DNA from 3 places in the Bacillus sp. OTU530 genome. Region 2 is predicted to be linked to each of the others. Evidence: riboswitches for the same ligand, from Rfam matches in the RefSeq annotation. Region 2 holds a riboswitch; each other region holds the start of a gene.
What was found. A riboswitch is a leader RNA that binds a small molecule or an ion and turns the genes downstream of it on or off. The one in region 2 is predicted to bind cobalamin.

Region 1: it holds a riboswitch for cobalamin, as region 2 does, so the genes downstream of both, AAHB12_RS27145 (hypothetical protein) here and AAHB12_RS10670 (ABC transporter substrate-binding protein) in region 2, are expected to answer to the same signal.
Region 3: it holds a riboswitch for cobalamin, as region 2 does, so the genes downstream of both, AAHB12_RS05645 (DUF4430 domain-containing protein) here and AAHB12_RS10670 (ABC transporter substrate-binding protein) in region 2, are expected to answer to the same signal.

What each region holds. Positions count from the first base shown of each region.
Region 1 is NZ_JASATP010000061.1:106-10,867, forward strand. It holds partial or broken gene AAHB12_RS27130 (RNA-guided endonuclease TnpB family protein) at 1-453, shown strand, start outside; gene AAHB12_RS27140 (Nramp family divalent metal transporter) at 897-2,192, opposite strand; cobalamin riboswitch at 2,444-2,714, shown strand; gene AAHB12_RS27145 (hypothetical protein) at 2,730-3,029, shown strand; gene AAHB12_RS27150 (IS200/IS605 family accessory protein TnpB-related protein) at 3,136-3,840, opposite strand; gene AAHB12_RS27155 (ZIP family metal transporter) at 3,993-4,730, shown strand; gene AAHB12_RS27160 (PCYCGC motif-containing (lipo)protein) at 4,742-4,933, shown strand; gene cydS (cytochrome bd oxidase small subunit CydS) at 5,126-5,230, opposite strand; gene AAHB12_RS27165 (cytochrome d ubiquinol oxidase subunit II) at 5,245-6,273, opposite strand; gene AAHB12_RS27170 (cytochrome ubiquinol oxidase subunit I) at 6,270-7,616, opposite strand; gene AAHB12_RS27175 (MarR family winged helix-turn-helix transcriptional regulator) at 8,657-9,166, shown strand; gene AAHB12_RS27180 (HlyD family secretion protein) at 9,542-10,195, shown strand; gene AAHB12_RS27185 (DHA2 family efflux MFS transporter permease subunit) at 10,208-10,762, shown strand, end outside.
Region 2 is NZ_JASATP010000011.1:64,380-75,141, reverse strand. It holds gene AAHB12_RS10700 (sulfite oxidase) at 1-80, shown strand, start outside; gene AAHB12_RS10695 (hypothetical protein) at 257-556, shown strand; gene AAHB12_RS10690 (ABC transporter ATP-binding protein) at 663-1,445, opposite strand; gene AAHB12_RS10685 (ABC transporter ATP-binding protein) at 1,442-2,164, opposite strand; gene AAHB12_RS10680 (ABC transporter permease) at 2,166-2,993, opposite strand; gene nikB (nickel ABC transporter permease) at 3,009-3,935, opposite strand; gene AAHB12_RS10670 (ABC transporter substrate-binding protein) at 3,944-5,515, opposite strand; cobalamin riboswitch at 5,705-5,914, opposite strand; gene AAHB12_RS10665 (MFS transporter) at 6,459-7,646, opposite strand; gene AAHB12_RS10660 (hypothetical protein) at 7,889-8,041, opposite strand; gene AAHB12_RS10655 (hypothetical protein) at 8,246-8,389, shown strand; gene AAHB12_RS10650 (hypothetical protein) at 8,546-9,082, opposite strand; gene AAHB12_RS10645 (hypothetical protein) at 9,545-10,393, shown strand; gene AAHB12_RS10640 (NAD(P)/FAD-dependent oxidoreductase) at 10,534-10,762, opposite strand, start outside.
Region 3 is NZ_JASATP010000005.1:184,866-195,627, forward strand. It holds gene AAHB12_RS05625 (hypothetical protein) at 1,008-1,274, opposite strand; gene AAHB12_RS05630 (hypothetical protein) at 1,712-1,963, shown strand; gene AAHB12_RS05635 (cold-shock protein) at 2,201-2,401, shown strand; gene rraA (ribonuclease E activity regulator RraA) at 2,902-3,384, shown strand; cobalamin riboswitch at 3,545-3,736, shown strand; gene AAHB12_RS05645 (DUF4430 domain-containing protein) at 3,870-5,732, shown strand; gene AAHB12_RS05650 (DUF4430 domain-containing protein) at 5,800-6,636, shown strand; gene AAHB12_RS05655 (energy-coupling factor transporter transmembrane component T) at 6,642-7,520, shown strand; gene AAHB12_RS05660 (ABC transporter ATP-binding protein) at 7,499-9,154, shown strand; gene AAHB12_RS05665 (ECF transporter S component) at 9,124-9,831, shown strand; gene AAHB12_RS05670 (DUF2164 domain-containing protein) at 9,828-10,076, shown strand; gene AAHB12_RS05675 (SDR family NAD(P)-dependent oxidoreductase) at 10,711-10,762, shown strand, end outside.

The DNA of each region.
Region 1 (10,762 bases), on a different contig from region 2:
AATAGCTCTAATTGGAATAAACAACGTAAAAAAGTAGCAAAAATTCATGAGAAAATAGTCAATGCTCGTACAGATTTTTTGCACAAGATAACTTCTTCGCTTGTTCACGAAAACCAAGTGATATGCATAGAAGACCTTCGTGTAAAGAATATGTTGAAGAATGGGAATTTGGCAAAAGCAATATCTGAAGTCTCTTGGTTTGAGTTTCGACGTATGTTGGAATATAAGTGTAAGTGGTATGGTAAAACACTTATCGTCGTAGGCTCCAATTTTGCTTCTTCTCAATTATGTTCATGTTGTGGGCATAAGAATCCAGAAGTAAAGAACTTAGGAGTTCGAGAATGGACATGTTCAGAATGCAATACAATTCATGATAGAGACGTAAATGCTGCAAATAATATCTTGGCTGAAGGGCTGAGAATTCTCGTCGATGGGCAGTCGATGATCGCCTAATGGGTACCGAGCAGTAGTAGGTACATCCTTTTTGGACCAAAGGTTCAAATGACGTAGGAAAACCTGACAGTACAGATTGACCGTTGAGAAACGTTATGTCTAACGGCGTGGGGTCTAGAATCCCACTGCTTCAGCTGTGGGAGTGTCAAAGTAGAATCAGGAACAAATACGCAACGTGTCCTTGGAGAAGCAACAAAGCGGATTCGAGAACAGTTTCATATTGAACATGTGACGATTCAAATAGAAGATACAGAACATTGCCATAATGAAGATCATTGCCATACGTAAGGGAGTCAGTTTTACAAAGGGAAATATACGACCATAAACCGTTTACGATAGAGTTAAACTCATCTTGCTTGTTCCATTATGAAGAGAAAAACGATTCCTTAGCATGGGTAGGGAATCGTTTTTTATGACACTTATAATAATTTGCTTCAATTTTATCAACCGAAGAATGTTTGAAACAGAAGAAACACATTTAAGGCTATAATTAACGTTGCCACACACCAGGCGAGAATAGTGGTAATGCGACGATTAACCAAACTGCCCATCAAACGACGATTACTAGTAAACATAATTAAAGGAATTAAGGCGAATGCAATCCCAAATGACAGTACTACTTGACTCATGACTAGTGCATGTGTCGGATTTACACCAAGAGCGATTATGGTCAGTGGAGGTAGCATCGTAATGCATCGTCTGAGATACAAAGGAATTCGTCTTTTAATAAATCCTTGCATAATAATATCACCAGACATTGTCCCTACCGATGAACTAGATAAACCAGAAGCAAGGAGACTAACCCCAAAGAGAATGGATGAAACCGGACCAACTAAGTGACCTAGCTGCTGAAAAGCAACATCCAAATCTTGAACCTGTAAGCCGTTTTTAAAGAAAAGTGCTGCCGCTACAATCAGCATACTAGCATTAATGGCTCCCGCAATAAACATCGCAATTAAAATATCAATAAATTCAAAACGAAAAATCTTTCTCCGGTCTTCCTCCGTTGTTCCAACTACTCTTCGTTGCGTTAGGGCAGAATGAAGGTAAATAGCATGTGGCATCACCGTTGCACCGAGAATCCCAGCTGCCAATAAAACACTGTCTACACCCTTAAATTGAGGTACAAGAAACCCGTTTAATATCGGAGCGAGCTCTGGTTTGGCAAAAAAGAGTTGAGTGATAAATGCTAGTACAACAATAAAAAGGAGACCCGTAATCCCTGCTTCAAGAGAACGGAATCCTCGACGCTGAAGTTCAAGGATAGCAAAAGACCCTACTGCAGCAATCAATGCTGCCGGAAGTAAAGGAATACCGAAGATTAAGTATAAGCCTAAGGATGCACCAATAAATTCTGCAAGATCTGTAGCCATGACGACCAACTCGGCTTGGATCCATAGACCAATCGAAACAGGTTTAGGAAACTGCTGACGGGCGACTTCAGGAAGATTTTTACCGGTTGCAATTCCTAACTTTGCTGACATGGATTGAATTAAAATAGCCATTAAATTGGAAACAAGCACTACCCATAAAAGTAGGTATCCATATTTTGATCCTCCAGCGATATTGGTTGCAAAGTTTCCTGGATCAATATAAGCAATGGCTGCCACAAACGCCGGTCCTAGAAAAGGGAGTAGTCTTTTTATTCCTTGAGTTTTTCCTCCTAGAACCGCTTGTGCAGATTGAATTGTTGTGTTATTAATAGAAGATTGTTCTTTTGTAGCTGTATTCTCATTCATGAATAAATCCTCCTAGATATCAGACACCCTATGTTTTCCTACACGCATATGTTTTGTTCTAGACCAACTTTTAGAGAAAAAATTCCCCCTAAAAGTTTCTTGTATACAAATAATATTCCCTAAACCATCTTTTATGCAATACCTAATTTATTCTAATAGTTGAAATAGTGTGATATTGAAGAGGAATCGCTACTACATGTAAAATTCAGTTTCAAATTTTGAGGATTTATAAGTGTAATCCAGTTACAACATCATATTGTAAGCAAACTAGGTGCTCTTGTGAAAACAAGGGGGAACAGGGAATCGGGTGCAAGTCACGAACGGTTCCACCACTGTAATTGAGGAGTTTTCTATCATTTATGTCACTCAACCACACCGTTGAGGAAGACGATAGAGCGCGATGATTCCAACCTATGGTTGTAAACACCAAAACAGCCTTCGCGGAAAGGAGAGGTGTGTAAGGGCAGTAAAAAGAATATTCTTAGTTGTCAGTGAGAGACTATCTGTTGTAAGAAAAATAAAAAGGAGGAATTGATTATGCCTCACTTCACTGACCATCACCATACAGGAGAAACTGTGTCGGAACCTGGTACCTATATTTGTGCAACAGGAGAAAAAAAGGAACTTAAACAAGGAGAGACTTTTCCAGATTGTCCATCCACTGGACACGCTACAACTTGGACCCATGCAAGCCATTCCCATAGAACTGGGGAAACTGTTATGGAATCAGGTCATTATGTAGATGCAGATGGTGAACATGTGGTTCTTCAGAAGGGAGAGAAATTCCCAAGCTGTCCTTCCACAGGAGAATCAGTCATTTGGACACATGAACATTGAACTACCCCCACCTACTCGCTAACGCTCCTTTCCCACAAGGGGACTTCCGTTGGTCGAAGGTGGGAGATTCTGTATCCTCTTCCTAGGAAGCGAAATACAGAGCCGTTCAACAGGCTTCCCTTTCTTCTAACCAAACTTTTGGCACATACTTCTGCAAAATATCACGTTCTGCTTGTGTCAGCCCATGGTTACAAATCTCCTTGTTAAATAATGGATAAGATTGGCCCGATACATGATAGAATATGTGTGGACGAAGCGCTTTGAATGCTTTTGTCAACACACTCCACTGTTTCCAGTGATGCTCCCCATCCTTACGTTCTGTATAGGTTCGCAACACCTTTGGCACCTGTTCCTTCAAGTTCATGCCGCGCCTGCCAATGACGTAGGACGCCGCTTGATGGATGGAAATATGCATCTGTTTCATATACTTCATCTTCCCAATCTGGCTTGTGAAGGCAGGATTCACTTCAAACACAGTGACTCCCATTTTAGCAGCTCGGCTGTGAATGCTATCCTGCATCTTTTTATAGGCAAACATGCTCATCCTTCGATTTTGCTTCCGATTGCGGTAACGGCCGGCAGACTTGGAGAGGGTTGTATCCAATGCCTCTAACACAATCGGTTTATTTCTTTGAACCGCGATGTCCACCAAACCAATCGCTTCTGCTTCTAGAATTTTTGTGATTTGTCCGCTTCGTTTTCCTTCTAAGGAGAAATAGAGACAAGAGGAGGAAAGTAATTGTCCTTGTCCATTCACACTTCTTTTCAGAAAATTTGTTAAAAGAACTGTCTTCTTTAGAAATACTATCACAAAGTTCATCCTGTTACCTGTATTCTCAGTTAAAATTCCAAGATTCTACTTATCCAACCAACAGAGAAATCTCTGTTATGCGAGTGGCATGACTATTCTCAAAAAATTAGGCATACACATGGAAAAAGTGGAATAGGAAGGAGGGCACCTAGATGGAGAGCATAATGTTACCAATTATGACAGCTGCACTTGCCTTTGGTGGGTTGTTAGTAGGAGGAACGGTGGGTATAACAGCTCGAAGTATGGTGACCAATCAAATGTATAGTTTGTATGCCTTTTGCGGAGGAATGTTGGCGGGGCTACTTACTTTTGAACTCATCCCAGAGACACTTTCTGAGTATGAGATGACAGGACTCTTTCTTGGGGGAAGTATAGGTATTTTGTTGATGGTACTACTTCATATGCATTTTCATCATTCGCACCATCAAGAAGGAAGAGAAGGTGAAGCGTGGCGGTCCTTTCTATTCTTATCGCTTGCAATCTATATCCACAATGTTCCAACAGGTGTAGCATTCGGTATATCCATGAAGAACTTTGACACAGCAATACCCTTTTTGTTTGCTGCTGTTATTCATCATATTCCAGAGGGGCTTGCGCTAGCGATACCTTTCTTATTTACCAGGTTTCATATTATATATTTTCTTTTGACGATTACATTACTATCACTTGTATTAGGAGTCGGAACTGTACTTGGCATTGTCTTAAGAAGCGACCATATTCATTTAAATGGTATGCTCATGGGCCTTGCGATTGGAACATTAGGGTATGTAACCGTGAACGAGATGTTATTAAAAGCACAGAAAAAGATGAGTGTATTTAGTTTCTTTTTATTGGCTGGTGGAGGACTTGTATTAATACTGTTATATATAGAGAATTTTATCCAGCACTAATATGAATCATCATGGAAAGGGATAAAGGATGCAAGAGATTCATAGATCATGCTATGACACAAACGGTTTGTGTAGATATTGCATTTCAAGCTGTTATGATGTATCAAAACGGCGTATCTGTTCAGGAAGGCCGAGCATCCATTGATAAACAATATGAGAAAGGTTTGGTAAAACCAACAGCCACCCCTATGCCAACCATGTAATGCTCAACAATCTATTTCTTTGAAAAAGTACATGTTTGTTTATACGAGTCTTGCGGAATTATTTGGCTAGTCATTTGTACATATAACTATGTTAGACTGATTGAATCTATACAAAAACAGTCTATACGAAATGGAAAGACTCTTATAGCTCCATTTAGCATAGACTGTTTATGATGTGTAGCAGCACCTAAATTAATGATCGCTCACTATGTTATCCTTCGATGCAAGCCAGAAAGCTGCAACAATTGATAAGATGACTATTAGGATCGGTGCATAGAAAATTAGAAAGTGACTCATCATATGTTCCCTCCCTATGCATGATTGTTCCGTTTTCCTTGGACATATTCCTTGTTAAACAAGAACAGTTTAACTAGAAGATACAAGGATGGGATTAGCAAACCAAGTCCTGCAATAAATGCAACAATTAATGCTGTTGCCATTGATTTATTCGTAAAGCTATCAAAAATTGTGAGGTATGGATATAGTAAGTATGGGTAGTGAGATATACCATAACCAAAAAACGCAAGAAAGAACTGACCTACCAATAGCCCAAAGGCCACTCCATAGGATTGTTTTCTCCATATCAGATAGACAGTTCCCATAAACAAAATCACCGATAAGCCAAACAGCCACCATAAATCCAATAATCGCTCATAATGTTCAGGATTATGTGCCTTCAGTTCGATAATAATACCCGAAGCCGTGATAAGGGTAGGTCCTGCCCAAATCAGTGCATACTTTCGTAAGAGTGCGGTTGCACGATCATCTTTCGCTTGATGTGCATACCAAGTCAGGAATACTGATGAAATATATAATACTGCTGTGAGACTGAGTACAACAATACTCCAAGTTAAAGGGCTTTTAAACAAGATCCAGTAATTGAGTGTGGGCCCCGTAGAGCCAACTTTTACAAAGCTACCTTCTGAAATGGTTAATACGATAGATAAGGACGCTGGAATAAGTAATCCAGAGATCCCATAAATAAATGTATACCTTTTTCTATTTGTAAGCCCACCATAAGTTGCAAATGCATAATAGGAACCACGGATCGCGAGCAGGATAATCGCAAGGCTTGCAGGTACAAGTAACACCGTTCCGTAGTAGTATGCTGTTTTTGGGAAAAAACCAACAATCCCTACGAAAAAGAAAACTAAGAATACGTTAGTAACCTCCCAGACAGGCGATAGATAGCGTTGAATGACCTTGGTTAAAATATGTTGTTGTCCTGTTAGCGTACTATATGCATTAAAGAAACCAGCCCCAAAGTCAACAGAAGCTATAATCACGTAACCGAAGAGAAAAACCCACAATACTGAAATACCTATTACCTCAAGTGTCATACTGTAGCACCTTCCTTCTCAGATGCTCTATCGGCCAATTCGCGTTCCACAGGGTTTTTACGAAACATCCGAGTAAGGACGACTACACTGCCAATTGCTAAAATAATATATAATCCAGAGAACAAGAGTAACATGACATCTACTTGACCGCTTGTGGTTGCCGCTTCTTTTGTCCGCATAAGTCCTCGCAATATCCACGGTTGACGGCCTACTTCAGCCATCCACCACCCGGCTTCAATGCCAATGATAGAAAGAGGACCTCCAAGTACAATGAGCCAACGGAATAATTTAGACGATATCAACTTCCATTTTCGCCAGGATCCGATTAGGAAGACAAATGACAACAGAGTCATCCATACACCAATTGTAATCATGACATCAAATAAATAATGAATATAAAGAGGAGGAGTTTCATCCTTAGCAAACTGATCAAGTCCTATAACCTCCGCGTTTGGGGTGCTATGAGCTAGGATACTAAGTGCAAATGGGATTTTAATGGCATACTTTACTTCCCCATCATCAAGGACACCATACAGAATGAGGGGAGCTCCCTTTTCTGTTTCGAAATGCCACTCAGCGGCAGCTAGTTTCTCCGGTTGGTATTCTGCTAGGTATTTTCCTGAAAAATCTCCAATTACTGCGGCAGCAATCGAAAAGATTAAGCCCATCTTCATCGTAAGCAGTAATGCTTTTTTGTGGTAAACATGATTGGAACCCTTCAATAAACGAAACGCCCCTATAGACGCTAGTACAAATGCTGATGTCATATAAGCAGTAGCCAAAACGTGTGCAACCTTAGTAGGCATGGCAGGATTGAACATTGCCAATATCGGATTTACATTTACTAATTGCCCATTTACTATATCAAACCCTTGTGGCGCATTCATGAATGCATTAACAACGGTAATAAAGATTGCGGAGAAAGATGCTCCTATAGCTACTGGAATTAACAGTAACAGATGTTTTTTAGGATTCTTAAAACGATCCCATGTGTATATATAGATGCCTAAAAAGATAGCTTCAAAGAAGAATGCGAATGTTTCCATGAATAGCGGGAGGGCAATAACATTTCCTGCCAGTTCCATAAAATTAGGCCAGAGTAGAGACAATTGCAATCCAATTGCAGTACCTGTTACAACACCAACAGCCACTGTAATAACAAAACCACGGGTCCATCGTCTTGCTAATAGAATATAATGTTCATCTTGCTTCTTAATGCCAACCCACTGAGCAATCATAATCATGAGAGGGATACCGACACCAATAGTTGCGTAAATGATATGAAAAGATAATGTAAGTTCCGTTAGTACGCGACTAAAAAAGACAGCTTCTTCATTTCCCATTTGAAATTCACCTTTCCTTATCCTGAAATGATTCGTCCAATAAATGATAATCCCATAATTGCAGCTACAATAAAGGCTAACCACACCAAGGTACGTTCTTGTTTTTTATACACCCATGCACACCTCCCTTTTTGCTCAATTAATCACAAATTTTAGCATATAGACTTTGTTCAAAACTTCACAATAATTGGTGGAAGTTCACCTTTTTATCAATGTATCACATCCTTCTTTATGTTGAAGATTGGGGTTGTGACAACTTTACAACATTTCGATGGTAAAAATAGAAAATATGTTTTTGTTTTTCTTCTCCAATTATTCTCTTTGCAACAGCCATCATAATCATTAAGGAAGACTCATACCTTCCACTTTCATAATCACTTAAATTAGGGATTTGATCTAAAGATGGCAAGGTTAAGTATTATACATTAATGGTATAGGAGAAGGGAGTATAGGCACATAAAATAATTCTGACAGGATCACCTGTAAGCGAAATTCGAGACTGTGACCGTTAATTTTTTTACAAGTAATCAAAGAGCTATTTACAACCTAATGCTAAATTAGCAATTAGGTTGGGTGGTACGCGTGGCTGCCAGCAGTACAAAGCATAGGTGGGGCTTGTGCTAAGGATGAGGCTGATAGAAGTCTTTTCTATCAAATGAATAAGGTTATCTTAAAGAGATTTCCATATTATGGATAGGGTTTTTAGGTATTTATTTCATAGTTACATTCTAGGGGTCTACCAAAATTTAGGTTATGGTGCGAAAAAATATTATTCTATTTATTCGTAGATGTTCATAAATATAAAGAATTGAAGGGGGATAAAATGAAGGCAATTGTGTACACAAAGTATGGTCCCCCTGAGGTTCTTCAACTGAAAGGGGACATTATCGAGATATTACTAAGCTAACGGGTAGTGGACAATATCCGCGTTTTGCCGTTAGTATTTCATACAGACCCTTTTAAAATTTAGCAGAAATCTTGACGACAATTAATAAGGTACCGTACAATAAGGTTACTTATGATATTGGAAGGTGAAATATATGAAGGAAAACATGCAGCCAGGCATTGAATCCAATATGAAACAGATGATTATGTCGGCTCCAGATAAACCGTCTGATGTATTGATTCAGTTACTGCGGGTCACACATGAGGTACAACATGAACTGACTTCCAAGCTATCGTACTTTGGTCTCTCAGACCGAAAGTTTAAAATCCTGGCAATTTTGTTGAAGCAGGAGCGCCCTCTGAATCCTTCAGAGTTAGCTGATTATGCAGGAGTCACTCGTTCCACCATAACAGGTTTGCTGGATGGGCTTGAAAAGGATGAATTTATTAGAAGGAGCATTTCTGAGGATCGAAGAAAAACAGCAATTCATCTAACAGAAAAAGGTCAGCAAATCGTGGGTACATTGGCTCCTCTTTATAGTACCCATATTACAAATATTTTCTCGAAGATGACCAAAGAGGAACAGTTGCTTTTGATGGATCTACTGGAGAAAATCCAGGGTGGCTTACAGTATGCAAAGGATCATAACGTGTTTCCTACATGATATGGTTGGGTTAAATACGGAACGCTATGAATGAGGTTTCATGCCTCCGTATTGCCATATAATTCGGTTCCGTACTATACACCTCCGTATAACTGTGTAATTCGGCACCGTACTATCCAATTCATTTTTTGCTGGATGGTTTTAGCATTGTTTTTACTATGAATCTCAAAGCAAAAGGATCCGTTAGACCGACTTTTATACATATCGGTCAATTGGAGTTGCGATGTAACCTTATAAAAGGACGCTTGATCAGAAAGATAACGGTGTCTCAACAGTCTTTAGCTTTTAAATCTTATAGGAACAATTGTAATGTTTCTGCGAGAGATAGACTGTTTTTACAATAGAAATCAAAGAGGGCAGAAAGGAAGAGGATGAATGAATCAGTTTCGAAGACTTATCGTAGTAAACATTGTCACTTTGCTTGTATTAGTTGGAGGGGGATTCCTTGGCTACTATTACTACAATCAAGCACAAAGCTATTTAACAACAGATAATGCCAAAATTGATGGAAAGGCAATTGCAATCGCAGCCCCAGTATCAGGAAAGCTTGTGGAATGGACCGCTTCAACGGGGAAGGCATACAGTGCGGGTGATAAGGTAGGTTCCGTTTTAACAAGCAGTGGTACAACTGCTCAGCAGGTTGATGTGACAGTGCCAGTAGGATCGACACTCGTTCAAGCAAGTGCAAGCGAAAATGCGTTTGTTAGTGCAGGTTCCCCATTGGCTTATGCCTATGACATGAACAGCCTATATGTAACAGCAAATATTAAAGAAACAGACATTGATGACGTGAAAAACGGTCAGGACGTAGATGTGTACGTAGATGCATTTCCAAACACAACACTGACGGGAACAGTTGATCAAGTTGGTTTGACAACAGCAAATACCTTCTCCTTAATTCCATCTGGAAGTACAACAGCAAACTATACGAAGGTAACACAGGTCGTTCCAGTAAGAATTGCTTTAGATCATACAAAATCTGTGAATATCGTGCCTGGGATGAACGTGTCAGTCCGTATTCATAAGTAAGGGGGAGGTTGTATGTCCTCGACAGTAATTGCTGCATATGCTGTTGTTTGTGCCATTATATTTGCTGTTGTTAATATGGTGTTTCGTCGTAAACGGGACATAAAGCCAGTCGGTGATGAGAGTGAACAGATAGCAGGGAATCAACCTGTTGAAGAAACAGTAGATCAACGGACAGAAGATAGTGATTCCTCTTCCGTGCAGGTGCTGCAAAGCGCAGCTACAGTAGCGGGGGAAGTAGAAGAAAAAGTAGAAGTGGAAGTGGAGAAAGTCCCTCTGCCGAAGCGGGAAGGGGAGGCACGAGAAGGAGTACAGATGGAAGCCGGTAAATCTCCCGCAAATACAGGTGTGATGCTGGTCATTTTGGTCGTTGGTATGTTCATTTCTATTTTAAACCAGACCGTTATTAACATTGTGCTGCCAGAGCTCATCAATGAGTTCAGCATATCCGCTACTACTGCTCAATGGTTGTCCACTGGATTTATGCTTGTGAACGGAATTTTAGTTCCCATTAGCGTCTATTTAGTGAAGACATTTACGTATCGAAGGCTCTTTTTGGCTGCGATACTA
Region 2 (10,762 bases):
GCCAACCTACCAGCCCCTTCTGGAATAGAAAGGGATATGGTTATAATGCTATAACTAAAATTAAAGTTAGGATTGAATAATCGCCCAGAAAACGCCTTTTGTATATGTAGACAAAGGGCGTTTTCTGGGTATTCTTATAATAACCTTAACATTCTACTAAACTTATGCACAAAAACGTTAAAAATACTAACCATTAAAGTTGGACATGCATATACTACCAATGTAACAAGACAACTTCATAGGGAGGTGAATATGAATGGGATACGGATATGAATATGAAAAACACGATGACGAGTGCAAAAAGGAAGAGAAAAAATGCTATGACTATTCTTACAAAAAGTACTACGTGAAGAAATGTTATTGCAAATGTTGTTTCGAACCTTATTACCCATATGGTGAAGGTTATCAATCTGATTCTGGCTATGATCATAAGAAAGACTACGGTTATCAATCTGATTCTGGCTATGATCATAAGAAAGACTACGGCTATAAATCTGATTATGGCTATGATCATAAATCTGACAATAGCTGTAGTTGTAAAAAACGCTACTACTAATTCAATCTGAGTAGCCTAGCGAACATGATAGTTTTGGTTTTAATCAAAACTATCATGTTTTATTTTTTATTGATGAATCCAATTATATTTGCACTTTCGAAAGGTATTAATCCAGATTAAGAGTTTGAAATAATAAACGCGAATACGGATGCTGGAATTGTTGAAAATCCCACTCCAGCTGAGTCAAAGTTTCCACGAGCTCCCCTTGATGCATAACAGAAATCCGGTCACATAATTGTTGTGCGGATTGCAAATCATGCGTTATGAACAAATAGGCGATTTGCTTTTCCTTTTGAATACGTTTTAACATCTCAATGATAGATGCTTGAGATGGCTGATCTAGGCTGGCGATGGATTCATCAAAGATAATGAGTTCTGGCTGCACAGCTAGGGCCTTGGCAATACACACCCGCTGTTTTTGACCTCCACTTAATTGATGTGGATACCTAGATAAAAAGGAACGATCAAGCTCCACTAATTTCACAAGTTCCACACATAATTCTTCGCGATTATTTTCTTCTGGAAAATAATTGCGAAGCGGTTCTTCTAGAATCTCACTTACGCACATTTTGGGATATAGCGAGGCGGATGAATCCTGCAGCACGAGTTGCATTCGTTTGTAAAGTTGACGTTTCTTTATTTGCTTCCCATTAACGGCTTGTCCACTCAGTAGAATTTGACCTGATGTTATGGATTCCAAGTTCATGATAAGTTTGGCTAGCGTGCTTTTCCCGCTTCCGCTCTCCCCCACTAATCCTAGACTTTCCCCTTTTTCCACTGTTAGGTCCACCTGTCGGACAGCTTGTAGAGTCGGACATTGCTGGAACCACAATCGTCTTGGTCCTATTGGATATTCTTTTGTGACATGACGTAATTCAAGCAGTGTCATCTAATAATCGCACCTCGATCCATCTGGATAACGCGATCAGCAAGTCTCTTTACACTTTGTTGATCGTGAGAGATAAGCAAAACTGCCAACCCAAAATCATGTTGCAATTTCTTCAGTAAGGATAAAACCCTTTCGCGATTGATCACATCCAGAGCAGTTGTCGGCTCATCAGCAATGAGTATCTTCGGCTGTAAGCTTACCATCATTGCCAATAAAACTCGTTGACGCATACCTCCGCTTAATTGAAAGGGGTAAGAAGCTAAAACAGATTCTGGATCTGTAAATCCAACTTGTTGTAACAGTGAACATAAATACATGTCTAATTCTTTTTTGCTAGTGCTCTGTTTCCGTTGTAAGACTGTTTCCACCATCTGTTTTCTGACCGTACGAATCGGATTTAACCCATTTAAAGAGTGTTGGATTAGCAGAGCAATCTCTTCACGCCGAAGCTGCTGCCAATCATGAATATTATAAGTAAGAATATCTCTATCTTGATAAAAAACCTGACCATTTGTCACCCTCGATCCCGCTTCCAATAACCCAACAATAGCATGTGCCGTCAAACTTTTCCCGCATCCACTGGGACCAGTAAGAGCGACTATCTCTCCCGGACATACTTGAAACGATACATCTTGGACAATTGGTCTCCACTTGCCATCATGCTGACAAGAAATTTCTAACTGTTCAATGCGTAACAGAGAATTAGCAAATGTTGTCACTTCACACCTCTTTTGGAATGGCTGAACTCGCTTTTTGATACGGTTCACTGATTAATTGGCAACACAAAACAAAAAACAAAATGGCCAGACCTGGAAAAATCATTACATGAGGAGCCAATTGAAAATATGCCGTAGCATCATGCAACATCACACCCCATTCTGGCGTCGGCGGCTGAGGACCTAATCCTAAAAAGGAAAGTCCTGCAATCAACAGGACAATCCTGCCCATATCCAATGCCCCAAAAATGACGACAGGCGAACCAATTTGCGGGAGAATATAACGCCGCATGATACGCATGCGTGAATTCCCTGACATCTGAGCTGACAGGATATACTCCTCTTGGCAAATATTTAGAACAAGACTGCGAATGAACCGAACATAATTAGCCCACCGAACAATAGTGATGGCTAGAATTAAATGAAACAGACCTGGTCCTAATATACCGACAATCGCGATAGTCAATACAATATCAGGAATAGCCAGTGTGCTATCGACCATCCGCATAAAAAAATAATCAGTACGTCCGCGTAAGTATCCCGTTAATAGCCCGATAGGAAGACTAATTAGCAAAGTTAACAGCATAATCAAAAACGAGGAGGTCACGCTGATTCTGATTCCGTACAGGATCCTTGATAATATGCAACGTCCCAAGTGATCTGTGCCGAACGGATAGACCCAAGTGGGCGGTGATAATCTATTAAAAAGATTAACTGTTAAAGGATCGTGAGGCGCAATAAATGGAGCAAAAACACCCAATAACATAATCAATATAAGCAATCCAACCCCTGCTAGCAAACTTCTATTAGTGGTAAATAAAATCTTTTTCATGAAATGGACCTCCTATCAAATCCGTAGACGCGGGTCTATAAGTACAGAAATAAAATCAACAAGAATGTGGATAATCACAAACAAAAAAGAGGATAAAATGACATAGCCTTGAATGATAGGATAATCCCGAAGCTGAATTGCTTTCATAATGTATTTACCCAAACCCGGCCAGGAAAAGATTGACTCAACAATGATACTTCCGCCCAACATAAACGCAAAGCTCGTTCCTAGCATCGTCACAATAGGCAGGACGGCATGCCGAAAAACTTGAAATAATAAAATCCGGCTGTTTGATAGTCCTCTTGCCTTCGCTGCTTTTACAAAACTTTGATTCATCATCTCCAACATACTGGATCGTAATATACGGGCGTAAACAGTACCCATTCCTAATCCAAGTGTCAAGGCCGGTAAAACAAGATGCTTCCAAGAACCACGCCCCATTGGGGGCAGCCATCCATACCGGACAGAAAAAACATAAATACATAAAAATCCAAGCCAGAAGGAAGGAATGGAAGAGCCTAAAAGAGCTATGACTCTCCCCATTCGATCCAGCCAGCCAGTAGAATAAATAGCAGTGGAGATCCCTATAATTAAGGTAACTGACATCATCACCAGCAATCCAGCAGCAGCCAGTTCAATAGTTGCCGGTAACCGTTTAAGCAGCTCCTCTAATACAGGTTCCTTAGAAACATAGGAGATTCCCCACTGCCACGTAAAAATATCCATAATCCACTGTACGTATTGGCTCCCTAGCGACTCCGTTAATCCCAACTCTTTGCGTACCGCACTTAATGCTTCTTCAGACGCAGGAATGTCATTCTTTGTGAGCAAGATATAGGCGGGGTCGCCCGGAGCTAACCTCAACAGCAGAAAAGTAAAGGTAGCGGTGAACAATATCACAAATAACAATTGCGCAATATGTTTTATCCAGAAGCGTACCATTCAGTTTCTCACTTCTTCACATCAACTTGTGCGTTATTATAGTAATACTCAATTGGAAGAGGAGTAAAGCCTTTGACTCCACTTCTAACAGCAAAAATCGTCTTAGGATGAACGATAAACGATTGTGGGAAATCCTGATTAATCTGTTCTTGAATTTCTACAGCCAATCCGTTACGTTTTGTAGCATCACTTGTTTGATTCAGTTGATCAATCATGCTGTCTAGGGCAGGTGAGACATAGTGGCTCACATTCGACTCACTAGTAGAACGATAGAAAATGTTTAAGAAATATTGTGGATCGCCCGTGTGTGCCGTCAACATGCTGTACATGGATAAATCCCAATCTTCATTAGCTAAGACTTCGTCGATATTCTCCACTTGGCGAAGCTTTACTTGTATGCCCGCCTTTAGCAATTCATTTTGAATGATCTCTGCCATGACGGATAGCTCTGGTCGTTGCGGAAAAGTTAACATCTTTACTTCAAATGGTTTCCCTTGTTTTTCCCATATGCCCTTTGCATTTTTCTCCCAACCGCTTTGCTTCATCAATTGGTCGATTGTTTGCGTTTCTTTGACTTTTTCCACCTTACCGAATGGCAAGACTTCAGCAAACGGGCTTTTCGCCTCCGTTCCTTCCCCCTTCATAACCGAGCTGACAATAGCTTTGCGCGGGATGGACATATCGATAACTTTTCGATAAGCCAACTCTTTAAATAAAGGAGACTTCATATTAAACAGCAACATGTGCGTCCGCAGAGACGGAGCGGTTAAAACTTCGATGTTTTTATCCTTCTTCAATACTTCGATAGAATCAACTGGAATATCCGTTGCAGCATCAACATCTCCAGATTGCAGAGCCATTAATCTTGTATTTCCATCGGCAATATATTTGATTGTCACTTTTGATAAGCGCGCTTTTTCTCCCCAATAATCCTCATAGCGCTCTACAACAAGCGACTCGTCTTTATTGAATTTCTTGATTTTGAAAGCACCTGTAAGAGCAGGATAGCTGAGCTTATTTTCGATTGTTTTTGTATCAACAATGATAGTAGAAGGATCAGCCAAGTGTGGGATCAAGGCTGCATTTGGCTGATCGGTCACGATTTTCAGTTGATTTGGAGCCAATACTTCTATCGATTTCACTTGCAATAAATCCTTTGCTTTTTGGTCTTTTTCTATTGAGCGCAGCAAAGAATTTTTCACACTTTCTGCATCCATTTTCTTCCCGTTGTGAAAGCGTACATTTTCCTGTAGGGTAAATACCCATGTCGTTTCATTTTCTTGCTTCCACTCTTTTGCTAACCAAGGCTTTGGCTCCAGTTGTTCATTTAATTTTACTAAAGTTTCACCCACACCAGAGCGCATGATCTCCCAGCTATCGCTGCCATGTGGATCAAGACTTGCTGGACTCCAGGCGAAAGCCATCGTCAATGTTTTACTAGAAGCTATATTTGCGGAGGCTTCTTTTTTATCCGTTTTTGTTGCTTCAGGCGATGCAGCACATCCGACTAGTGATAGCGTGAAAACAATGGTAGTCATCCAGATAACCCATGCATGTTTTTTGTTCCTACTTCTTCTCATGTACAATCCTCCATTTGCGATTTTTTACAAATAAAAAAGCATCTCTGCCTATTATAGGAGGTCAGAAATGCTCAGTAAGTTAACATACGAAATAAGACTTATTATGTCTATGTAGTCCAAATGCAGTATTAGTCCAGACATATGGTCATTAGTGCATACTAACCACCTTCCTAGTATCCCGTAGGTCAAACAGTGATGTTAAAATAGGCTGGTCTCCTGACTAAGGGTATATCTTTCAGACCTTCCCAGGCATAACCCAGTGGTTTTTCTGAAAATTATCAGCATAATGTGCTGATCCCCAACACAGTGGCGGGTCCGTGTCGGATTGTAACCGACTTCCCATTTAAGCAGATAAAACCTAAAATAATTGTATCTTGCACCCATTTTCAAAATATGAAATTTTCAAATGAAACTCTATTCAATAGTTCTCTAAAACTGTCTGTAAAAATTTAAATATTTTTAATATTAGTAAACGTAAATACCAGAATTCCTTCCTAATTCTATTGCTTGGGTTTTATCTTGTCAACAAATGTTTGACTAGCTTAGAATGGATTAATTGTAATTATTTTTTTATAATAATTATATTTCAGTAAATGAAATTATTTTTACGTGTTGTAAAATGTTGTGGTAATTGAAATTATACAATGCTTGAAATCTATAAATCCTTCTTGATAAAGAAACCACGCCGATTGGCGAAGACAGATGCGTAGTTGCACTTGTACTTCGCTCCTAAAATTTCCAGATGCATCAAATCCGTTTCTAGCGGGAAATTTACCTCTTACTAAAGTAAAACAAAAAGAAATACTGCCTCCCTAGATAGGAGATCCAGTATTTCTTTTTGTTTTACTGATTTTTAGAATATATCGTCTAATGAGTAACTTTAAATAATTAAAAGCAAACTGTTTTTTAACCCCTTTATAACTTTCCTCGTACCTCTTATAGTTCATGCACTTTTATTCAGATTAGCACTTATACTTGTTTTTGTTTTATTGGTTCCTGTGTAATTAAGGATTAAACAAAATAGAGAAAAAGCAGCTAATAATACAAATCCTAAAAAATAACTTCCACTTGCATCCTTTACCAGGCCAAGGACAATAGGAGGAAAAAAGCCTCCAATGCCTCCGATGGCACCTACAATACCTGTTACTGCCCCTGTATTTGCCGAGGAGATTTCAGGAACCATCTTGAAAACAGATCCATTTCCTATCCCTACCATGATAGCAATTATGGCACACCCTACACTAAATAGAATTAAATTTTCTATAGTAAAAGCGATGAAAATACTACATAACAATACACCAGAAAAAACAACGCTTAATAATCTCTTAGCTCCAAATCGATCAGATAAATACCCGCCAACTGGACGGATAAGTGTAGCAAGCACAACAAACCCCGCTGCCCTGATTCCTGCCGCTAAACCTGTAATGTTAAATAATTCAGATAACAAAGTAGGTAAATAACTACTAAAAGTAACAAAGGTTCCAAAAGTTAGAAAATAAAAAATAGATAATAACCATGTTTCTTTAAACTTTAATACAGACAAAGATTCCTTTAATGTCTTCGCTCCACCCGAAATCTGTATATCTTTTGTTCCAAACCAAAAGATGATAGCCGTAATCCCTGTTACAAATGCCAATCCCCAAAATACCCAAGGAAGACCGTAGGAAGCAAAGATCACAGGAACTAGAAAGTTTGCTACTGCTGATCCTAAATTCCCCATACCTGCAATCCCAAGAATTAGACCTTGTTTTTGTGGAGGATACCATCTGGACACGTATGTAATCGAAATAGCAAATGTTGTTCCTGCCATACCGATAAGAAATGCCCAGAATAATAGCATCTCATAGGAATGAGTAAATCCGGCTCCAATCATGGGTACTATAAGAAATAATAATGTTAGAGCATATATTCTCCTGCCGCCATAGCGATCCGTCAAAATTCCCATGGGAATACGCAACAAAGATCCTAACAAAACTGGGGCAGCTATTAGAATACTCTTTTCTGTTGTACTTAAATGATACATTTGCTGAATTTTTGTAGCGATAGGTGCGAAGACCGACCAAACAGCAAATGAGACTATCATTGCCATTGTAGATAACATTAGTATTGAGGTTCTTCTTTTTTCTTCCATCGTATCAACCTGCCTTGCTTTTATAATGTCATATTTAATAACATAAAATTGATGACTCTCTTATTTTCATGAATGTATCATACTATCAACCTTGTATAATATGTCGTTTGTTGTAATAAAATCTAACATGATTTTTTATTCCGTTCACATTTTCGTCACAAATACCAATCACTAATGTATTTATTTATTCTCGCAGCCGCAAAAAACCACGCTACTTTTTTTGGCTAGCGTGGTTTTTTGGTTTAATTCTTCATTTTTAAATCATCCTCATAAGGGTTAGAAACAACATTGCTGTTCTTTTTAAAGTTAACCGGCGGTAAATCCATATGATATTGTTGCTGGTTCCGCTCCCCAGGTGATCCAAGCGGCCTTTTTTGCTGCTGTTTGTCTGTCATCTTATTGCGCCTCCAATTTCCGTGCTTTTGTACAATTATAATGTATTGTCTTCCATCTTATTATTTCATTGAAATTATGCTTTATTCCTTAAAGACGACCAGAAGCGAACAACTTGTTTTGAAGGAGATTGAAAATGATGATTTTGGTCAAGCTATACATACAGAGCTCATTAATTAAAGTATAGAACCAAGGAAGTGAGAAAAATGGAACGAGTTGATAAAGCTTGCCTTTGTAGTATAACGCAGGAAGAACTGGAGCAACGGCTAGATCAAAACGATTTGCAAATTTGTGAAGCCTGTTTAGAGGATGAAAAGTTCACCTTGTATTTAGACAAATTATTTACTTGATAAGATTTCAGGTGTATATGTAAGGTATCCTCACAAGCACACCTTTTTATCACCAAGAAAGGTAGCATTCCTTGCATAAGCAATGCTACCTCCCTTCCAACCGTTATCCTTTACTGCTACGCTCCCCGAACATACAGCAAATTCTGTCTGTTTCCTTTATTCTTCCGTCTTTTTCTTTTCATTCTCATAATACTTTTCAAATTCAATGGCTTTTGTTATCTCATCTGCTAAAAATATAAAAAACAAATCTGGGATAGAGCTTGGTTCCCTCACTTGATGTTCAAGCAGCTCGTATTCCTGCTGCGTGTAGAGTTGTCTTTCCGTATTTTGAAGAACTTTAGAATAATATAGATTTCTAGTTGCTGTATCTAATAAAGATCGATGTGATAAGGAGTGGCTTTTAGAAAAACGTAAAATTTTAAAATCAACTAATGTGATGAGGTCTTCCTCCTGCATCCTGAGTAATTTCCCCATAGTAGATAATTTAGAGGGAATCCAAATAGACTGACATTCCCAATGTAGTTCTATCGATAATCCATCCCTTGGATATATATGAGTGGATTGCAGCTGCTGTTGGCCCTTAGAACGGAAATTTTTCGAAATGTAGACAATGTGATGAGGAAATGTTTGAAGATATCGAAATATTTCTTCACATCTATGCGGGCGGTCTTGATTATAAATTGGGTAATTCATTGATTGCACCCCCGTTTTCATTTCTTGTGGTTATACATATATGCAGGAGAGCAAAATCAAATGATAAAGAAAACTCGCTGACTGGCGAGCCCCGTTCTTGGGCGAAGACAGAGGCGTAGTTGCACTTATACTGTATTCCTAAAATTCCCCACTACGTCGAATGAACTTCCAGCTGGGAATTTATCTTTTCATACAGTGTAAAGAAAACTCGCTGACTGACAAGCCCCGCTCTTGGGCGAAGACAGAGGCGCGGTTCCCCTTAACACTTCTTAATACATCAAATCAACTTCTCGTCAGAAATTTATACCCTTAAAGTGAAATCCCTTGATTGAAGCTGCTATATTCCCTAATTTATGTACCATTAAAAACAAAAATGAATTACAGAAGTTTAAGTAAGTAAGGAGGAGAATAGATGAGTTATATAGTAAAAGTAATAATACGACAACAAGGAGGGGTGAAAATATGGATCTAAGCCAAGGCATTGTACTATTAGTGACACATTCATTTGAAGTGAATCACACCGACCAAACCAATCAAGCAGAAAAAGTAGTATTGAAAAGGGGCGAAATATACCCTCTTTTGCATTCAAGCGTAAACCTACTTAGTAATAGTGATGGTTCCTACACGGGGATTCCTGCTTACCTTATCAATTACAAAAAAAATAAAACCTATATTCCGATTTATATTGAAGCATGTGCAGAAATAAAAATTATTAACCAAAATGAGTTTGATATAGACAAATATTTTACACTTCTAAACAGTTCAAGCTCTGATACTTCAAGTTATAGAAAGTTTGACACAGTTGAAAATGCATATGACGTTTTACCTGCAACATCTGTTGCTGGTCAAGGGCTTACCTTTGATGGGAAGACAGTTAGAGCATCTGCAAATTTCTTACGTGTTAAGTCAGCTTCCCTTTTCCCTCTCAACACTCCTATAGTAATGACAGATGGTACTTGGACTACAAGTACGCATGCTATCAATATATCCTTTTCCCTTTACGTGCTAAACAGCAGCGAAATCCGTATTTTATTTGAAGCAACTGGTTCCCATGAGGCTTGGGAGAACAACGCTTTATATGATGATTACATAGAAAAAATGAAGGAAACCATAGAAGAGTATCCATATTTAATAATGGATTACTTTCAAAATGATGTATCGCAAACACGCTTTGTATTCTCTTATCGATACAAGACAAAAACAAAGGATGAACCTTTAGAATATGCTATAAATTGGGGATACGATATCATTAGTGATATTCAACAGTTTACGGATAAGCGAATTATGTTTCTATTACAAGAACAGGAATAGTTGTTTTTTGTTTCATTTTTAACCTTAATCTTTTCGGGTGCAATAAACTAACACACAAAGGAGTTCGGATTGATGTTCCTATCCAAACTCCTTTTAAGTCTATATACTACTCGAATCCTCATTAGGTATATGAAGACATATTAATGTTCTAGTTCTTGAATTGCTCCAGCTACACTATAGTGATTAAGTTCGATTTCTATTGATTGACCAAGAGCAAGCTTTGCAAGTTCGGAACCTAGGTAAGGTCCAACTGTTAATCCTGAAGCCCCAAGCCCGTTAGCTACCAACACTCCCTCATAACCCGGTAAAGCACCAATCACCGGGAGAAATCCTGGTGTAAACGGCCTAAACCCTACCCTTGTCTCAAGT
Region 3 (10,762 bases), on a different contig from region 2:
TCGAATTGGTGGTGAAAATGAAAATGCTAACTATGTACCTAAAGCCAGTCTGGACACCATTAAAATGGTTTGGAATTTCTATTTTTAGGGGCAAGAGTGATGGAAGGTATTATTATAAGATAGGGACGAAACCGTTTAAACGGATAGGAAAAGCCATATAGAATAAGATTTCACATACAAACTATGAAGTAAAAAGAGCTAGTTTCTGTAAGAACTGGCTTTTTTATATTGAAAGTATAAATTTCCATCCAGAAGCCGATACACTATACAACAGGTATTTCTTCTATGTTGAGCTATATTGATAAATTAAACTGTATAATACAGGGAACACCGTATAATGTTCTTTTTTTCTTTTTTAGCACCAATTCTATATTCGTTATGTTCATCCCATTATTGCTACAGGTTATTTCTGGATGTATAGCATTTAGGACGTTGAGAAACAAGGAAAATTCTAATGATATTTATTAATTAAATGAATATCATACAGTGATTGTATCTTTGGGACTGTGGGCGCAGAGATAATTAAGAGGGATTATTTGATGCAACAGAGAAAGAAGCAGTAAATTTCCTTTGGCATCATAGAGCTGCATTTCGGAAAAGCGTTAAGGAACTGAAGAGAGTAATAAACAATGATAAACCTGTATGGTAATGAGTCATAGAGAATTTGAGAAACAATCATTTAGAAGTAGGTGCTTTTTGCCGGGAATGATACAATCATGCTCCACAACCTTCTCATATAAAAAGGAGATGCTCAAAAGGGTATATTGCGTGCCTTTTAGAGTATCTCCTTTTTTATGTGCAATGTAATTTTCATAATCAATATTAGTCATACATTTCCTGAAAGATTAGGTAACTCCTGCTTACACCTTACTAACAAAAGGAAACATTTAGCACAATAGGGGCAAGGAAAATGGGTTCTTCTATACCATCAATCTTTTACTTGTCCCAGAAAATAAAAAAGAGAGCCATTACCTCATTTCATGATTCTCTGCAAAGTCTTTGTATTCTTAGTTGCCTTTTTCCTCTTTGTATACCTTACTAGAAGCAATCAACTTTTCTAGTTCACTTCTGTAATGTAGCAAATGCTTTCGTAATTCCTTCTTCTTACTTGGAGTTATATCCTTTCCATTGAGGTTCTTACCTGTCTGTAAAGTTTGCTTGACCTCATTTCTCATAGTTACTAGCTTGTATCCCGTTTCTTTCAGGGTCTTAGTCTGATACGTCCGCATCATTTTAATTAGTATCGTTCTAGCTTCATGAGCTTTCTTATTCAACTGCCCACCTCCAAGTTTTGCAGTCGTAATTTAACTGCTATATTATCATAACATGAATTGTAAAATATTTCAAATCAACTGTGTCTTTACAACGTATACATCACTTTCATGATGCTCACCTAGACATATATAGATAAGAACAAATAACAACAAATAGCATATAGTAAGGAATAGCCACATAGGGTAATTTTGTACAGAAATATTGTTTGGTTAATTTAATCGTGATAATAGCTTCAAAACTGCTTTTTATTACATCCCAACTTTATCCTGCCCTATATCTTTCACAAGTAACATAAATTATATGGTATGAAATTTTACTACGCCAAAAACACTTTCCTTGAAGGTTTTTTCGACATTGATTTAAGTGCTTAGCTATAAGTGTTAGAAGAGATTTGAAAAAAGATGCTGTCTTATCTTAAACAGGAGCAGTGATACTTATGAATGTTACTCATATTCAAGTTCATGTATTGGGGAACTATCAATTCGAAGATGCACATGCAACAATAGAAATTGATGGTGACAAGAAATACACTGTGTATGCTAAGTATACGAGGAAGCGTGAAGTGAAAATAATTCATGATAATGAGTTACCTGCTGAATTAGAACCTTTATATAATAAAATGGAAAAAGAGTTGAACAGACGTATCAGGGGATTACATTCGGCAAGGCTGATATTTGGTGAAGAATAAGAAAATATCAATTACTAAAACAGAATGAGCAATTAGTCTCTTTAAAAAATTAATCAGTCTGTATGAATTTAACAAGTATCCCCATTGTTATTTGTTTTGTTCCCTGTTATTCTAAAAGAGAATTATTTTTGTTCGGTGTATGAAGGGATAATGAGTGTAAAAACAGTTTGTGTCTTAATATGTCTAGACAAGAATAGTATTACAAGTGTGTGTGAATACGCACTAGGGGGCAACAATATGTTACAAGGTACAGTTAAATGGTTTAATGCAGAAAAAGGATTTGGATTTATCGAGCGCGAAGGTGGAGATGATGTATTTGTTCACTTCTCAGCTATTCAAGGTGAGGGATTCAAATCTCTAGAAGAAGGTCAAAAAGTTACATTTGAAATTACTCAAGGTAACCGTGGAGATCAAGCTGCTAACGTACAAAAAGCTTAATTAAATATATAGACAAAAAAAGTCTGACCCAGAAGGTGCACATGTATCTTGTAGGGTCAGACTTTTTTATTCTCCAGAAAATAAAAGAACTGTTCTTTTTAGTAGTGTTATTCATATCAGTCTTCTCCAATGAGCATACTGCCAAAAACTACATAAGATAAACATCATAAACACAACCATTCAGGAGTAGCGTTCATCAATCATCAGGGGCGCGGACGTTCTTGTTTACAATGAATCAGGAAATTTAGAACTTGCAGAACTAAATGCTGAATTTGTTTCTGATCGAGTGCCTAAACAATTTGTGTTAGCTAATGCTTTTGGAACAACGCTAAGACAGTTGAGCACATTTGAACTCTAAGAATCCTGTCATCTTTACCGTCTTGCTTCTAGGATATTACGTAAAGTATACGAATTCCTTATTACTATGGAAGGAATTGGATATAAAAACTCGAATCTATTAGCGTACTCTAATTTCGAGCCTAGGAAGGTGACGAAACATGATGATAAAAACAGCAGATTTATGTGATGTATATAGCGAATACATAGACATATGTGAACCGCTATTCCGCTCTTATGGAAAGAAGCAATGTTTTTATGGACCAATGGCAACGCTGAAGGTGTTAGATGATAACGTGCTTGTAAAGAAGGCTTTGGAAACTTTACCGGCAGGCACAGTTCTTGTTGTAGATGGTGGGGGCTCCACACGCTGTGCGCTTCTCGGTGATAATTTAGCAGCCATTGCAGCAGCACGACAACTTGCTGGTATTATTATAAATGGCTGTGTAAGAGATGTTGCTGAGCTAAAGGAAATTGAGCTTGGCATTTTCGCACTTGCAAGTATGCCCCAAAAAAGTAAAAAGGAAGGAAAGGGGGAGGAAAATAGACTGCTCTCATTTGGGGGGATTGAATGGTATCCTAATCATTATGTGTATGCCGATGAAGATGGTGTAATCGTTTCTGATCGCCTTCTTGTTGAAGAATAAATGAATAGAAGACAGAAGTGAATACGAGAGCGCTGCCGTGGCAGTGTTCTTTTCTTTATAGTAAGGAAGCACCCTAGTAGTCTTATAGCCCACTTCCGTTTTTTAAAAATATAAATCGACAAATATAAGAAAAGATAGTAAAATGAAGAGCGGAATTTCGGATATTGTGACGAGTTCAGGTCGTAATGGCTCTGCCATTGCGTTAAATGGGAAAGATTTGGTGAAAATCCAACACGGTCCCGCCACTGTAAGTGAAGAGGCTTTTTGTTGCGCGCCACACCGTTTTTTGGGAAAGCGCAAAAACGGTTAGCGATACACGAGTCAGGAGACCTGCCTAAGCTTGAACGCCAATAAACCTACGAGGCATAGGGAGGTGTTGTGCACAGCAAAGTCTAACATTTGGTATTCTGTTGAACATTGCTTACGCATGCCCTGTATAGAGGGCCTTTTTTTATGACTTTTTTTAAAAGAGGGAGACAAGGTACATGAGACAGTTGAAAAAATGGATGATCGTATCTCTTACAGCGATACTGCTAGTTGCTGTATCTTTTGTAAATACGGTACATACGGTATTTGCAGAAACGGCAAATACGATTACGCTTGCGGTAGTTGGGGATGCGGAGCGAAAAGTGATTTTATGCCCGAAAGAAGTGGCAGTGCAGCCAGATGAAACCGCATTGGATGTATTAAAGAGAGAATTTCCGAATGGTATCGTTACGGAGCAGTCGTCTTTTGGAGAGTATTTAACTGGAGTTGATGGTCTTCTTTCAGGGGGAGAGAAGCCAAACAGCTACTGGTCATTTGAAGTAAATGGAGCAGCTGCGAATGTTGGAGCTGATGCATACAAGGTACATAGTGGTGACACTGTCGCATTTCGTTATGTAACAGATTGGAACGTAGGATTAGGGAATAAAACACTTGAGGAGAGCATTGCAGAGCTTGGTGGATGTGAAGAGCAAAGCGAACCAGCTCCTACAACCCCGGATCAACCAGGACAATCAGGTCCAACGGATGGTAATTCCGAGCAACCAGGACAATCAGGTCCAACGGATGGTAATTCCGAGCAACCAGGACAATCAGGTCCAACGGATGGTAATTCCGAGCAACCAGGACAATCAGATCCGACGGACGGTGAATCTGGGCAACCAGGGAAAACCGATGAGGATTCTGCACCTGTTTTAATGGAAAGTGTGAATAAGACAATTGATAATGCAGTGCAATTTATGCTAAGCAGAGAGCTACAAAGTGATTGGGAAGTAATTGGAGTATTGCAGTCCGCAGCGGCTGTTTCTGATGAAGCGAAAGCAACTTATTTAAAATCTTTAGAAGATCGTGTAAATACGAGTGCGCGACTTAACAATATGGCACTTGCTAGAACGATTTTAGCAATTAATGCGCTTGGAGCAGATCCAACGAATTTTGCAGGACAAAACCTAGTTTCTAAGCTTTATAATGATGAGACAGTGGGCAGTATTAATTCATATATATATGCGCTGCTTGCGTTAGATAGCAGAGATTACGAGATTCCGAGCGATGCAAAGTGGACACGTGATAGCTTAATCTCAGAGATTTTGAAAGAGCAGCATGCTGATGGCGGTTGGTCTTTCAGTAGTGAAACAGGTGATCCAGATATGACAGGCATGGCATTAACAGCACTGGCTCCTTATAAGAGCCGCGCAGAAGTAAAACCAGCAATTGACAATGCAGTAAGTCTATTAAAAACATTACAAACGTCAAATGGCGGATATGAGTCTGACGGAGTAGAAAATGCTAACAGTGCAGCGCAAGTGGTAACAGGTTTAGCTGCAATTGGAGTGGATCCAGCAGGAAGTGAATTTACAAAGGATGGACATACTCTTATTCAAAATCTACAATCCTTCCAATTATCAGATGGAAGCTTTAAATGGTTAAGTACAGATTCAGAAAGCAGTTCTCTTGCGTCAGAGCAAGCTTTATATGCTCTTGTTCAATATAAGTTCTATACAGAAGGAAAAGGTTCTATCTTCCACTGGACAGGCAATCCGGTTTCTGTCGATAATGGAAGCGCTGAAGAGACAGCTAGTGAAGATAGTGAGTCTTCTAATGAAGTAGTCACAGTAGTCACTGAAAGTCCAACTGCGTCAGCTGAAGCACCATCTACAGAAAATAATACGGATACAGAGGAAATTGTTACGGTGTCGTCATCGAAAGAAACAACAACAACTCCTGCATCAGCTGCGTCAGCTTCCAAAAAGCAAAAGCTGCCAGATACAGCTATGTTTGGAACGGAAACAATTGTGATGACTGCAGCAGGTGCAGTCCTTATGACTGCAGGGGCTATTCTTTGGAGAAGAAAGAAGGCCGCATAATTTTATAACCAACATGATTAGGAGCAAGCACTTGCTCCTAATTGCTTTTAGAAAGGTATGTGAAGATATGAGACATATAAAATATTTTTTTTCTATTATGGCTGTACTCGTTCTTTTGACAGGCTGTTCTGCAAAGTCTGAAACGAGCGGAAACAAGAACAAAGAGGACAAAGAGACAACTGTTGATGCTACGGATGCTACAGAACAAGCGCAAACAGAGGAAACGCAACAAGCAGCGCAAACACCTACAGAGACAACAGAACAGTCGGCTGATCCGTCTGAAGAAAGCAGGACAGCAGAGGATACTAATAAAGCGGCTCCTGCAAACACAGTTGCTTCTGCAAATACAGTTGCTCCTGCAAATCAGACGCCTTCCTCAAATGCAAATGCAGCCACTTCTGCAAATCAGGCGCAGGAGGGCAGCAGTAAACCAGCAGCGTCTACACAAACGCCGGCTTCCCAACCTTCCCAAGGATCGGCAGCATCCCAGTCTTCTCAAGTAGCAGTGGCGCCAGCGCCAGCTCCTGCCCCAGCTCAAGCTGTATCCGAAGCGCAGCAGGAGCAAAAGAAGGAAACAGCTATGGTTACTCTTTCAATACAAGATAACCAAACGACAGTTCTTTCAAAAACAACGGTTGAATTGCAGGAGGGAGATACAGTATTTGCTGTACTGGCGCGTACTGTGAAGCAAAAGGGAATTCAAATGGAATATACAGGGGCAGGTCAGAGTGTTTATGTGCAGGGAATTAATAACTTGTACGAAATGGATCGCGGTCCGAATAGCGGCTGGAGATATTATGTAAATGGGGTAATCGGTAATAGAAGTGCGGGTGCTATTAAATTGTCTAAGGGTGATCAAGTAGAGTGGCGATATACAAATGATTACAAAAAGGATGGTCAGTGATCAAGATGAAGTCAGCTTTTTCTTCTGTGCATCCAATCGTCAGCCTTCTATATTTTATAGGCGTTGCTGTGATGAGCATGATGCTTCTTCATCCGGTGTTTTTAGCTACATCAGTTTGTCTGCTGCTGCTCCTAAACATATTGCAGGGCAGTGGTGCACTCATGAAGAAGATGATGATGGCATCAATTGGCATGGCAGTCATTGTTGCAATTGCTAATCCGCTATTTACACATCGAGGAAGCACCATGCTGTTTTATCTGTTTGATAATCCAGTGACACTTGAGGCGACTCTGTATGGTATTACGATGGCGTTGTCATTTTTAACGATTTCCTTCGCGTTTATTTCATACAATGCGACGATTTCAAGTCATAAGTTTCTCTATTTATTCTCACGTATTTCCCCGAAGGCAGCGCTTTTAACGATGATTGCGATTCGATTTGTTCCTTTGTTTTTGAGGAGATTGTCCTATATTACGCTTGTTCAAAAAACAAAAGGGGTACAACTTGAAGCGGGTTCGCTTCGAAGCAGAGCGCAAAATGGAATGAAGCTGTTGTCCGTATTGCTCGTTTGTTCGTTAGAGGAAGCATTGCAAACTGCTGATTCTATGCAGGCACGCGGTTTTGGAACAACCAAACGAAGTGCATACATTCGATATCGTATGGCTCGAAGAGATTGGTTCTTGCTTTCTATCTTTATCATTCTTCTGTTTTTCTGTGTTGTAGGTCCGATATTCGGGGCGGGAGTTTTAGCAATTTATCCAAAAGTAGAGCCGCTTGCTTTACAAACAAAAGACGGTGTGTTATACACCGCCTTTTGTTTGTATATAAGTGTTCCTATTATAATAGAAGGAAGGGAGTGGGCATGGTGGCATATGCAGAAATAAAACAGCTTTCTTTTCAATACGCAAATGAGGAACGCCCAGCCTTATCTTCTGTCTCATTATCCGTTGAGCAAGGAGAGTTTGTTGTATTGGCTGGTAGATCCGGCTGTGGTAAAACGACCTTGTTGAAGCATTTCAAAAAGGAATTGCAGCCTATCGGCATGCGAACTGGAGAACTGTTTTACAATCAAATGCAGCTAAAGGATGTACCGAGTATAACATCCGCGCAGGAAATTGGAATGGTGTTCCAAAATCCTGAAAATCAACTTGTAATGGATACGGTTATACAAGAGCTCGCCTTTTCACTTGAAAACATAGGTTGTAGTACAACTGTGATTCAAAAACGAATTGCGGAGCTTATTAGCTTTCTTGGCTTTCAAGATTTACTGCATCAATCTGTCCATACGTTGTCAGGAGGGCAAAAACAGCTCGTGAATTTGGCAGCTGTTCTTATTTTGCAGCCGAAGCTGCTTTTGTTGGATGAACCGACAGCTCAGCTCGATCCAATTGCAGCGAAGGAATTTTTAACATTGCTGAAACGTATTCACGAAGAGCTTGGTATGACAATTATTGTCAGTGAGCACCGTTTGGATGACATCCTTCCATTAGCAGATCGTCTCGTATTTATGGACGGAGGAAGTATCATTTGCGAGGGGACTCCAAAGGAAGTAGTGGAACAGCTATGGGTACAAGAACCATTCCGTTCGTATATTCCGCAAATCCCCCGTTTGTTTTTGGAATGGGGGAGCGAAGATGTTCCATTTACCGTACGCGATGGTCAAAAAACTCTTCCAGTTCTAGCGAAGACCCTGCACCCGCTTGAGAAAACTAATCCTCGCCAAGGAAAGGAATTGCTTCGGGCACAAGCGATAACGTTTCAGTATGAAAAAAATGGAGTATGCATTTTAGATGATTTATCTTTTTCGGTTCAGCAAGGTGAATGGGTTGCTCTTGTGGGGAAAAATGGAACAGGAAAGTCGACGCTTTTAACAGTATTAGCAGGATTGCAAAAATCCAGAAGAGGAAAGGTGTTCCTTGATGGAGAGCGTCTTGATAAGATTCCTCCGGCGAAACGCTATAAGCAAATCGGCTACGTGTCGCAGCAACCTTACTATCATTTTACACATGATACTGTTTGGGAGGAATTATACAATCGTGCTCAAGAATTAGGTTATGAATATTCGGAACAAGCAGCTAGAGAAATGATGGAACGTTTTTCCCTCTCATTTTTAAGTGGACGTCATCCGCATGATTGCAGCGGCGGAGAGCAGCAGCTAATTGCTATTTGTACAGTGCTTCTTTCCAATCCGCGCATCCTCCTTTTAGATGAACCGACTAAAGGACTCGATCCTGAAAAAAAGGAGAAACTGGGGGGATTGTTCCAACAGCTGCAGCAGGATGGTACAACCATTTTGATGGCAACCCATGATGTGGAGTTTGCGGCTAGGTTTGTCAATCGATGTGTACTTCTATTTGACGGGCAAATTATCGCTGAAGACACACCTCGCCGCTTTTTCAGTGAAAACTTTTTTTATACAACAGCCGTAAATCGCCTTGTTCGCAAACAGCTTCCAGAGGCATTAATATGGGAGGATGTGGTACAATCGTGTCCAAGTGGTCTTCTCTCTTCATTATAGCTGTGATTGCTGTTTTTGTAGGGGTTCTTGCCTTTTCCGCTTTTGTTACGGATCGTTATTTCTTGTGGCTAAGCTTATTGCTTCTTATCCTGGTGATGCTGCCATTTTACGTTCGGTTTGAAAGAAAGGCCTTTTCCTCAAGAGAGATTGTTCTTATTGCCGTTCTTGCTGCGATTGCCGCTATTAGCCGCGTACCGTTTGCGCCGCTTCCAAGTGTACAGCCAACTTCCTTCGTTATTATTGTATCAGCCATTGTGCTTGGAAAGGAGGCTGGATTTCTTATTGGAGCAACAGCTGCTCTTGTGTCTAATTTGTTTTTGGGGCAAGGACCGTGGACATTGTGGCAGATGTTTTCCTGGGGATTAATGGGACTGACAGCGGGGTTGCTCGGTCGAACGTTTATTCTGCAAAACAAGTGGGGGCGTATACTGTTTGGGTTTATATGGGGATTTTTATTTGGCTGGATTATGAACCTCTCTTTTTTACTCACGTTTTTGCAAGAAATTACATGGGTTACTTTTCTCGGTGCTTATGCGGCCAGTGTGTATTTTGATTTGGCACATGCACTTTCGAATGTTTTTTTTCTTGGCTTGTTTAGTACACAATGGATTAAGGTACTAACGCGTTTTAAAGGAAAGTATGGTTTATTAGATGAAGGGAAGGAGCAGGTTAGATGATCTCGATAAAGTTACCACGTGAGCAGAAGGAAGAGCTTATTCAAGGAATACAAGAATATTTCGAAAAGGAAGGACTTGAAGCAATCGGGAATTTGCAGGCTGAAAGTTTGTTAGAGTTTTTTCTTCAGGAGGCAGGACCATATGTGTACAATCGTGCAGTTGAGGATGCCAGAAGGGCAGTGTTAGAGCGGATGCAGGCTATTGAGGATGATTTATACACGTTGCAGCGGCCTGTGCATCGTTAGCAGATGGAGACTTTCTCCATCTTTTTTTATACTTTCTTTTGTCAAAATATTATGATCCGTTAGCTGGTAGAACTGTGTTTTTTTGTATTGTAAGGAGCATAGGGGAATATGAGGTTAAACTATAAATACAGCTTTGCTCTCTCAAGCCTAAGTTTTTTTGATAAATAAAAAAGACCACTCAGCCATGAAAACTAAGCGGCAAAAATGATTAGGGATTCAAAGGAACGCGTTCCTTACAAAATGATTATATATGTATATTATCGAAATTACACATGTGTTGTCAGGAAATCTGACAATGTTTTTGAAAGGAGCTAAGATACATTTTGGATTCTTTCTACAATTGAAGATGTTTGTATGTTAAAAAAACAGTGATAGTATATTTTGCTAATTTTTGAATTGTTGGATTAAAATCCCAAATAGGAAAAGACCGCTTAACAAGGCGAGTTAAGCGGAAAGAAAATATGGTCATGGTCATAGATTATGAAGAAAAATACCTTCTTTGCTATTATAGGATAGGATAGCTTTTTGACGGGATTTGTTGTCAGAAAATCTAACGGTTTTTTTAGAAGAGAAAGGACTGTTGGATTGTTTTGTCAAAATCTCTACCGAGGAAGTAAGGAAAAGGAGCTGTAAGATGAATTATATAAATAAGATTGTTATGATAACAGGAGCTGCAAATGGGATTG